3 regions of the Georgenia sp. TF02-10 genome follow, and region 1 is predicted to be linked to each of the others. Evidence: riboswitches for the same ligand, from Rfam matches in the RefSeq annotation. Region 1 holds a riboswitch; each other region holds the start of a gene.
What was found. Region 1 has a riboswitch for cyclic di-AMP ahead of MF406_RS03885 (C40 family peptidase). Riboswitches for the same ligand answer to the same signal wherever they lie in the genome.
Positions count from the first base shown of each region.

Region 2: another riboswitch for cyclic di-AMP. It lies ahead of MF406_RS09970 (C40 family peptidase); the one in region 1 lies ahead of MF406_RS03885 (C40 family peptidase).
Region 3: another riboswitch for cyclic di-AMP. It lies ahead of MF406_RS02720 (C40 family peptidase); the one in region 1 lies ahead of MF406_RS03885 (C40 family peptidase).

Region 1 covers NZ_CP094289.1:862,623-865,722, forward strand. The annotation lists gene MF406_RS03870 (citrate/2-methylcitrate synthase) at 1-40, opposite strand, end outside; gene MF406_RS03875 (metal-dependent transcriptional regulator) at 438-1,172, shown strand; cyclic di-AMP (ydaO/yuaA leader) riboswitch at 1,484-1,674, shown strand; gene MF406_RS03885 (C40 family peptidase) at 1,676-2,551, shown strand; gene MF406_RS03890 (universal stress protein) at 2,747-3,100, shown strand, end outside.
Region 2 covers NZ_CP094289.1:2,209,534-2,212,633, reverse strand. The annotation lists gene MF406_RS09975 (hypothetical protein) at 1-177, opposite strand, end outside; cyclic di-AMP (ydaO/yuaA leader) riboswitch at 507-682, shown strand; gene MF406_RS09970 (C40 family peptidase) at 827-1,525, shown strand; gene MF406_RS09965 (cytochrome c biogenesis CcdA family protein) at 1,592-2,380, opposite strand; gene MF406_RS09960 (TlpA disulfide reductase family protein) at 2,384-2,989, opposite strand.
Region 3 covers NZ_CP094289.1:604,358-607,457, reverse strand. The annotation lists gene MF406_RS02725 (M23 family metallopeptidase) at 382-1,596, shown strand; cyclic di-AMP (ydaO/yuaA leader) riboswitch at 1,719-1,914, shown strand; gene MF406_RS02720 (C40 family peptidase) at 1,971-2,840, shown strand.

The DNA.
Region 1 (3,100 bases):
CACCGCTCCCCGGGTCCGGGGACGGCGGGGTGAGCGGCATCCCGCGCAGGATAGGCACGACCGGCGCCACGAACGAAAAATGGCCGCACCCGGTTCCGGACCCCCGGGCCGAGAGACGGACCTCACGAGCAGCCCGCGCGCCCGCGCCCAGGACAGGCGGTGACCACCTCCGCCTCGAGCACCTGCGCGGCCGTGCATGGCGGGGCGCCCGACGCCGGCACCGGACGGTCCGCGGCTGGCGCAGCGGACGGTTTGCGGCTGGGACACCGGACGGTTCCGCGACGGATGCACACGCGGGAGCCCGGGGTCCCTGCCGGCAAGCACTGGCGGAGGGCCGGAGCGGCCCGCCGTCGCCGCCCGATCCCTATCCTTGGAGGGACGGCGCCGGCCGCCGCCGGCTGCCGGCGGTCAGCGGGCACCACAGAGAGCGGGAACACGTGAGCGACCTCATCGACACCACCGAGATGTACCTCAAGACGGTCTACGAGCTGGAGGAGGAGGGTGTCGTCCCGCTGCGTGCCCGGATCGCCGAGCGCCTCGGCCACTCCGGCCCCACCGTGTCCCAGACCGTCGCCCGGATGGAGCGCGACGGGCTGCTCGTCCTCACCGGCAACCGCCAGCTTGAGCTCACCCCCGTCGGCCGGGAGCGGGCCATCCACGTGATGCGCAAGCACCGGCTCGCCGAGCGGCTCCTCGTCGACGTCGTCGGCCTCGACTGGCCCCACGTCCACGAGGAGGCGTGCCGCTGGGAGCACGTGATGAGCGAGCAGGTCGAGCGGCGCCTGCTGGACCTCCTCGACCACCCGCACGTCGACCCCTACGGCAACCCCATCCCCGGCCTCGAGCAGCTCGGCGAGCAGCCGGCGCTGCCGCCCCGGGACGAGGTCCGGGCGCTCGCCGACGTCGTCGCCGAGCTCGTGCCGGCCGGGCAGGACGGCCCGGGCGACGGCGCGGACGGGCACGTCGTGCTGGCCCGGATCGGCGAGCCGCTGCAGGTCGACGTCGAGCTCCTCAGCCGGATGCTCGAGGCGGGCCTGCGCCCGGGTGCCCGGCTGGCCGTCCGGCCGCGCGCCGACGGCGACCTCGTCTCGCTGCACGCGCCCGGCGCCGAGACGGTCCTGGACCTGCCGGAGGAGATCACCCGGCACCTCTTCGTCAGCACAGAGCGCTGACCGTCTGTCCGGAGCACAGAGCGCTAACCGTCTGTCCGGCGGCGCCGAGCGCTGAGCGAGTGCGTGTCCTGCATCACATCTCGGGCCCGCGGTGGCCGTCCGGAGGGTTGAGCGCCCGGGGTGCAGCTTCACCCTCTTCCCCGTCCTGACCTGGGCAATGATCCGCCCGCCGGGGGCCGGCACCCCGGGCCGCTGACGGCGCCGCCCGCACCCGCCGTCGGCGTCGTTACGGACAGCGTTATCGAAACGTGACACGGCCTCTGGCCGTCCGCTACTGTCGTGCCCGCTCCGCGGCCCTCCTCGTGGAGCTCTCCGGGCAGGCGCCGAGCCCTGCCGCTGCCTGGGGACTGGTGCGAGCAGGTAGTCGGCAGGGGCGGGGGACCCACGGATCACGGGTCCCACCACATGGGGTCCTTGGGGTAAAGCACGGCCACGAGCCGTGCCGGGCGTCTCTCTCGTCCGCACCCGACAGCTCACCCCGCAGGCGGCCATGAGAGGTTCTTGTGACCACGACGCTTTCCACCGGGCGCCACCGCGCCGCGGTTCGTCCCTCCACCCCCATCTCCCTCGCCCTGCAGGGCAAGGGGGCCCGCCGGTCCCTCGCCGCCGTGGCCTCCTCCGGCCTGGTGCTGACGATGGCGGCGACCTCCGCCACCGCCGGCCCGTCCGAGAACGCCGCCCTGCCTAACGTCGACGTCTCGGCGCCCACCGCCGAGGCGCTCAGCGCCCTGGCCACCACCCCGACCGTCAGCGTGCCGACCGGCGCCGAGTGGACGGCGGACTCCGTCGCCGACGAGGTCGAGGCCAAGGCCCCCCGCCCGGTCGTGCGGCCCGAGCCCGTGGTCGAGCGCAGCACGCAGCAGGCGTCCCGCACCGGCCAGCGCGCCGCGCTCACCGCCGAGGCCACCGAGGCCACCACGGCTGAGGTCACCGGGGCCGAGGCCACCGACACCGTTGCGGAGGCCACCACCGTCTCCGCCGGGGCCGAGACGGCCGCCCCGGCCGATGAGCCGGCGCCGGCCGCCGCCCCCGCGGCCTCGGCGTCCGCCTCGGCCATCGTGAACATCGCCCGGCAGTACATCGGCACCCCCTACGTCACCGGCGGGGCCAGCCCGGGCGGGTTCGACTGCTCCGGCTTCACCCAGTACGTCTTCGCCCAGGCCGGCATCTCCCTGCCGCGCACCTCCTCCGCCCAGCGCGGCGCCGGTGTCGTCGTCTCCGCCGCCGAGGCCCGCCCCGGGGACCTGGTGTGGGGGCCCGGGCACGTGGGCATCTACACCGGCAACGGCCAGCACATCGCCGCCCGCAACCCCAGCACGCCGCTGTACGAGAGCCCCATCTACATGTCCAACCCGACCTTCATCCGGGTCACCGGCTGACCCACCGGCACCACGCTCGCCGCACCGCCAGGTGCCGGCCCCTGCCAGCGGCCCGTCCCTTCATCGGGGCGGGCCGCTGGTGGTTCCGCCGCACCTGCCGCCGGCGCCTCCACCAGCCGTTACTGCTCGCCGGCTCCGCAGTTCGCGGCACAATGAGGTCAAAGGTCAACAGACCACCAAGAGGAGGTTGGGACAATGGCGCGTGCGAATGTCATCGTCGTCGGCGTGGACGGCTCGGAGCCGAGCCTCGCGGCCGTGGACTGGGCGATCGGCGAGGCGCAGAAGTGCGGCTGGCGCCTGCACATCGTCTGTGCGTACGCGCTGCCGTCCTTCACCGCGGCCTCCCTCGACGGCGGCTACGCCGCCATGGACGACACCGCCATCCAGCAGGGCGCCCAGGCGGTGGTGGACGAGGCCGTCGACCGCTGCCGGACCGCCGGGGTGGAGGTGACCTCGGCGCTGGAGACCGGTGACCCGGCCGGTGTCCTGGTGGACCTCTCCCGGGAGGCCAGCCTCGCCGTCGTCGGCACCCGCGGCGGCGGCGGGTTC
Region 2 (3,100 bases), 1.3 Mb from region 1:
GCCCGGCGTGCCGGGCTTGGAGGCCGCCAGCGCTGCCAACGCGCCGTCCTTGGCCACCTGCCGCAGCCGGATGATCGTGGAGCGGTCCACCCCGGCCGAGGTCGCCGCCTGACCGATCGTGGCCTCACCCCGCAGCAGCTGCAGCCAGATCTCATACTTCGCTGACGGCGACAGCACCGTCCTGCTCCGCCGCGTCCTCGCGGCACCGTTCGTACTCATCGCGCACCCTCCTACAGGCGTCACGAAGACCGTACCGATGTTGCTTGATTCCCCGGCTCAAACCGGACACGAACGCTGACTCAACACATCAGTGGCTATCCCCGCGGACAGTCGTGATGGTGCGGGAGTAGCGACGCTACGGGCCTCGCCGGGGGCCCGCAGCCGCAGGAGCGGGCGGTGAGGATGAAGGTTTGATGAAGTCTTCGCCGGGGCCGTTATCGAACCGTGATCCTGGGGGTTGGAGTGTGTAGCGTCGCTCCTGCTTCTCGCCCCTTCATCGGGAAGCCCGCGTGCGGACGCCGAGCCCTGCCACCGCACCGTGGTCCTCGATCGTCCGTGGCAGGGACGGGGAACCCGATGTGGGCCTGCGTTGCAGGTCCTTGGGGTGAAGCTCGATGCCTGAGCCGGGTGTGCTCCTACCCGAACCCGACAGCTGACCTCGTAGGCGCCCTGGAGAGGTTTACCCGTGACATCTAGCCACACCCGTGGACGGCACCGCGCCGAGGGTCGTCCCGTCACCGTTTTCTCATCGCTGGGTCCGTGCCTGACGGGTCCGGCCGCGCGCCGGGCCGCCCTTGCGGCGGCCTCCTCCGGCCTGGTGCTGACCATGGCCACCACCACCGCCTCCGCGATGGAGCCGGTCCACCCCGACCCGCCAGTGGTCGACACCCAGGCGGCGGCGACCACGCCGGCGAGCAGCCCCGCGGCCGGCGAGGTCACCCACACCGTGGTGTCGGGGGACACCGTGGGGAAGCTGGCGCAGCGCTACGACAGCACGATCTCGGGGATCATCGCGGCCAACGGCCTGAACGCGCAGGCCCTCATCATTGTCGGTGAGGTGCTGACCATCCCCCAGGGGCAGGCCGCCGTGGCGGCGGCAACGACGGCTACGTCGACGGCGACCGGCATCGAGCGGGAGACCACGTCGGCGTCGCGGTCGGCGGCCCGCAGTGAGGCCCCGCCGGCCAACACGTCGGGCAACGCGGTCCTGGACATCGCCTACCGGTACGTCGGCACCCCTTACGTGTGGGGCGGGTCGACCCCGGCGGGCTTCGACTGCTCGGGCTTCACCCAGTACGTGTACGCCCAGGCGGGCATCTCCATCCCGCGGTCCTCGGCGGCGCAGCGCAACGCGGGCACGCAGGTCTCGGCGTCCCAGGCCCAGCCCGGTGACCTGGTGTGGTGGCCCGGGCACGTGGGGATCTACGTGGGTGATGGGCAGTACATCGCGGCCTTCAGCCCGGGTAACCCGCTGTCGGTGCGTGACATCTACAAGGCGAACCCGACGTTCATCCGGGTGGGCTGAGCCCCCGGGGAGCCGATTGGTGGTGGCCCGTAGCCGTGTGGCTGCGGGCCACCACCCGTTCCGGGGTCAGACGAGGGTCTGGAAGTTGGCGACGAGGCCCTGCAGGTAGCCCGAGACCCAGGTCCACAGCCCGGTGACCATCGCGAGTCCGAGGAGGACGAGCAGCCCGCCGCCGAGGCGCTGGAATGCGCGGCGGTGGCGGCGCAGGAAGCCCAGCGCCCGGGTGGAGCGGGACAGCAGCATCGCCCCGGCGACGAAGGGGATGCCCAGCCCGAGGCTGTAGGCGAAGACGAGGACCCCGCCGCGGGCGGGGTCGGCCTCGCTGAAGGCGAGGCTGAGGACTGCGGCCAGGGTGGGGCCCATGCAGGGGGCCCAGCCCAGCCCGAAGACGACACCGAGCAGCGGGGCGCCCCACAGGCCCTGTCGGGGGGTCAGGTGCAGGCGCCGGTCGCGTTGCATGAATGGGACGTAGCCCATGAAGGCCAGGCCCATGAGCACGACGAGCGCGCCGAGGACGCGGGTGGTGAGGTCCAGCCAGGGGGCGAGCAGGATCCCGAGCCAGGCGAAGATGACGCCGAGCAGGACGAACACGGCGGTGAAGCCGGCGACGAAGAGCAGCACCCCGGCCAGGAGCCGCCCGTCGCGGACCTTGGTCTGGGGTCCGCCGGCCAGGCGGGTGCCGGGGGTGGTGACCCCGGCCATGCCGGAGAGGTAGCCGACGTACCCGGGCAGCAGGGGCAGCACGCACGGGGAGGCGAAGGAGATGAATCCGGCGATCGCGGCGACGGGGAGCGCGGCGAGCATGGGGCCGGTGAGCACGGTGCTGGCGAAGAAGGAGCCGAGCTGGTCCCACATCGCTCAGGCCGTCTCGGTGAGGGTGTCGTCGATAAGGCCGCGCAGCGTGGTGGGGTCGATCTGGCCCATGATGCGGGCAGCGACCCGGCCCTGGCGGTCCAGGACCACGGTGGTGGGCATGGCTTGGAGCGGCACGAGTCCTTGGAAGGCGGCGACGGCGGCGGCTCCTTGGTCGTGGATGGAGGGGTAGGGGACCTCGAAGGTGCGTTCGAAGGCCTGCGCGGTGGCGGCGTCGTCGCGTGGGTTGACGCCGAGCAGCTGTACCCCGCGGGGGGTGTAGTCCTCGTGGATGGCCCGCAGGTCCCCGGCTTCGGCGCGGCACGGTGGGCAGGCGGCGTACCAGAAGTTGACGACCACGACCTCCCCGCGCCACTGGCTGAGGTCGACCTCCTCGCCGTCGTAGGTCTGGCCGACGAGGTCGATGGCGCCGTCACGCTGCTCCGGTTCCCAGGTCGCCAGGGACCCGTCCCCGGCGACGTACCCGGCCCCGGAGTCTTGCTCCGCGCCCGCATCCGCGGTGGCGGCACAGCCGCTCAGGGCCACGACGGTGGCCAGGGCCGCCGCCGTGACCGCTCGCCTGAGGGATGCCCGACGCCTGGGGGGTCTCACGCTTGTCACCTTTTCCAACCGGAACCCCGCCCGGGGGCTCGCTGATCGCTGCACTGGTCCGGCGACCATCGTCGCCGCTCTGGCCGGAAGTTCCCCGTCCCGGGGACGACC
Region 3 (3,100 bases), 260 kb from region 1:
GCTGTAGCCCGTCGTCTGCTGTGATCGGTAGCGACCTGCCAACCGAAGTTGCGAAGTTCCCCGTCAGCCCAACGGCGTGCGTGCGCAGTTGGGATACGTGCAGGTAGTTCAGCCGCGGTTGGGTTGGGTACAGCTGAGGTGGCCGCCGAGCGGCGTCCAGCATCGGCCGTGCACAGGTGCGTCCAGCATCGGCCATCCATCCACAGGGTCGGGCAGCAGCAGGTGAGGCGGGCCACACTGGAGCAGGCTGGACCCGGGACGGGCGCCGTCGTTATCGTTCCGTGATGATTCAGCGTGGCGGACGGCCACCACGCGGAACCCGATGATCGTGACGGTCGTGCCGACCGTCGGCCCCGCGGGGCCATCCGAGGAGGTTGCTTGATGCCAGGCAGTGCTGTGCCCGCGGGCGCACCACTGACCCGTCGCCAGATCCGTGAGGCCGAGCGCGCCCGCCGGACGGTGACGTGGTCGGTGCACCCCCCGGCGGTACAGGACTTCCCAGCCGACCGGGAGGACGCTACGGCCCCGCAGCAGTCCTCGCATCTGCTGGCCGAGCCCGGCACAGCTGTCTCCCTCGCAGCCCGGCCCGATCACGGGAGCGCGGCGGGGACTGCCGGCGCGGAACCGGTCACCGCCGACGCGGAGAAGGCGGCCGGCGCGACACCCGCGACACCGGCCACCGCGGAGTCGGTGACCGACGCGGAAGCAGGCGAGCAGCTGGGCGAGACCGCGCCCGCCGACGCCACGCCCACCGAGGTCCTGCCCGTCGGCGTGCGCCGCCGGGACCTGCGCGACCCGCGCCCGGCGCGGCCCGTCCGCAGGCCGCACCGGTTGCACGCCGCCCGCGCGGTGACCCTCGGGGCGCTCGGCCTGCTCACCATCGGCGGGCCCATCACCGGCGGCCTCCAGCACGAGGATGCACAGGCAGCGGCCGCGGCACCCGTCGTCGAGGTGCAGCCCAGCGTCCTCGCCACGCTCGACGCCGGCATCGGCGCCGCCGCGCTCAAGACGTCGGCGCCGACCAGCCTGCTCGCCGACCCGGGCGCGGACGGTCGGGCCCAGCTGCAGCAGGCGTCCCGGGCGAACGCCCGCCAGGCCCTGCCCCCCGAGGCGCTGACCGGGGCCAGCGGGACCGCCGCGGGCGCCGTCGAGCCCGAGCCGGAGCGGCCCGCCGTCGTGACGCCGCTGCCCGCGGGCACCTACCGGAAGACCTCGGGCTACGGCGAGCGCAGCTACCCCATCGCCGGGATGCACACCGGCACCGACTTCGCGGCGCCGCTCGGCACCCCGGTGCGGGCGGCGGCCGACGGCGTGGTGACCTACGTGGGTCCCGGCAAGGACGGCCGCTCCTCGATGCTCATCACCATCGAGCACGAGGTCGACGGCCAGAAGGTCTGGACCTGGTACAACCACATGTACAGCGACGGCCTGAAGGCGGAGGTCGGCCAGGAGGTCAGGGCCGGCGACGTCATCGCCGAGGTCGGCGACAACGGACGGTCCACCGGCCCGCACCTGCACTTCGAGGTCCACCTGGACGAGGAGCTCAACACCACCGAGCCGCTCGCCTGGCTGGGCGCGCACGGCGCCGAGGCCTGAGCCCGGGAATCCACAGCCCGGCCGGCGAGGACACGCCGTGCACAACTTCGTTACCAAACCGTGACACGGGTTCCTCCCGTCCGCTACTGTCGTGCTCGCTCCCCGACCCTCCCGTGGAGCACTCCGGGCAGACGCCAAACCCTGCCGCTGCCCGGGGTAGGTGCGAGCGGGTGAACGGCAGGGACGGGGGACCCACGGTCTTCCGGGTCCCACCGCAGTGGGGCCCTAGGGGTTAAGCACGGCCGCCTCGGTGGCCGTGCCGGGCGGTGTCTCGCCCGAACCCGACAGCTCACCTCGTCGGCGGTCCAGAGAGGCACATCGTGACGAGCACAACCTGCGGCCGCCACCGCGCGACGGGCCGACCGTCGACGCCGGTGTCGCTGGCCATCCAGAACATGCGTCCGCGCCGGACGTTCGCCGCGGTGGCCTCCTCCGGCCTGGTGCTGGCGGCGGCGACGTCGGCCGCCGCCGCACCGTCCGGCGAGCACGCCGCCCTGCCCGACGTCGACGTCTCGACCGCCACCGCCGAGGCGCTGACCGCGCTGGCCACGACCCCGACCGTCAGCGCCCCGACCGGCGCGCAGTGGTCGGCCGACTCCGTCGCCGACGAGGTCCAGGCCCGGGCCCCCCGCCCGGTCGTCGTCGAGACGCCCGAGCCCGTCGTCGAGCGCAGCACCCCGGCGGTCGAGCGCAGCACGCAAGTGGTCGAGCGCGGCACCGCGGTGGTCGAGCGCAGCACCCAGCGGGCGTCCCGCACCGAGGCGCGCGCAGCGCTGCCGGCCCAGACCGCGGCCACCGCTGCCGGCTCCGGCGGGGCGACCGCCGCGACCGAGGTCAGCGCCGCCGGGGCCCCCGCCGTCGCCCCGGCAGCGGCCCCGGCGCCGGCGCCCGCACCGGCGGCGTCGGCGTCCGCCTCGGCCATCGTGAACATCGCCCGGCAGTACATCGGCACCCCCTACGTCCTCGGCGGGTCCAGCCCGGGCGGGTTCGACTGCTCCGGCTTCACCCAGTACGTCTTCGCCCAGGTCGGCATCTCCCTGCCGCGCACCTCCTCCGCCCAGCGCGGCGCCGGTGTTGTCGTCTCCGCCGCCGAGGCCCGCCCCGGGGACCTGATCTGGGCGCCCGGGCACGTGGGCATCTACACCGGCAACGGCCAGCACATCGCCGCCCGCAACCCCAGCACGCCGCTGTACGAGAGCCCCATCTACATGTCCAACCCGACCTTCATCCGGGTCACCGGCTGACCCGCCGGCTCAGCGTGCTCGCCGGGCAGGTCCCGGCGGGCCCGACCGGGCGCCCCTGGCGCCCCCCATGCCGCCCGGCACGACCCCGTGCCGGGCGCCCTCCCGGCGGCCCGTCCTCTCCCCCCAGGACGGGCCGTCGGTCGGCGGTCCTGCCGTCGGTGGTCCCGGCGGCCGGCGGTCCCGCCATCGTCGGTCCCGGCGGTCTCGGCCCACCGGCCGAACCACCGCACCGGGTCCCGACCGGGCCGACCGGCCCGCCC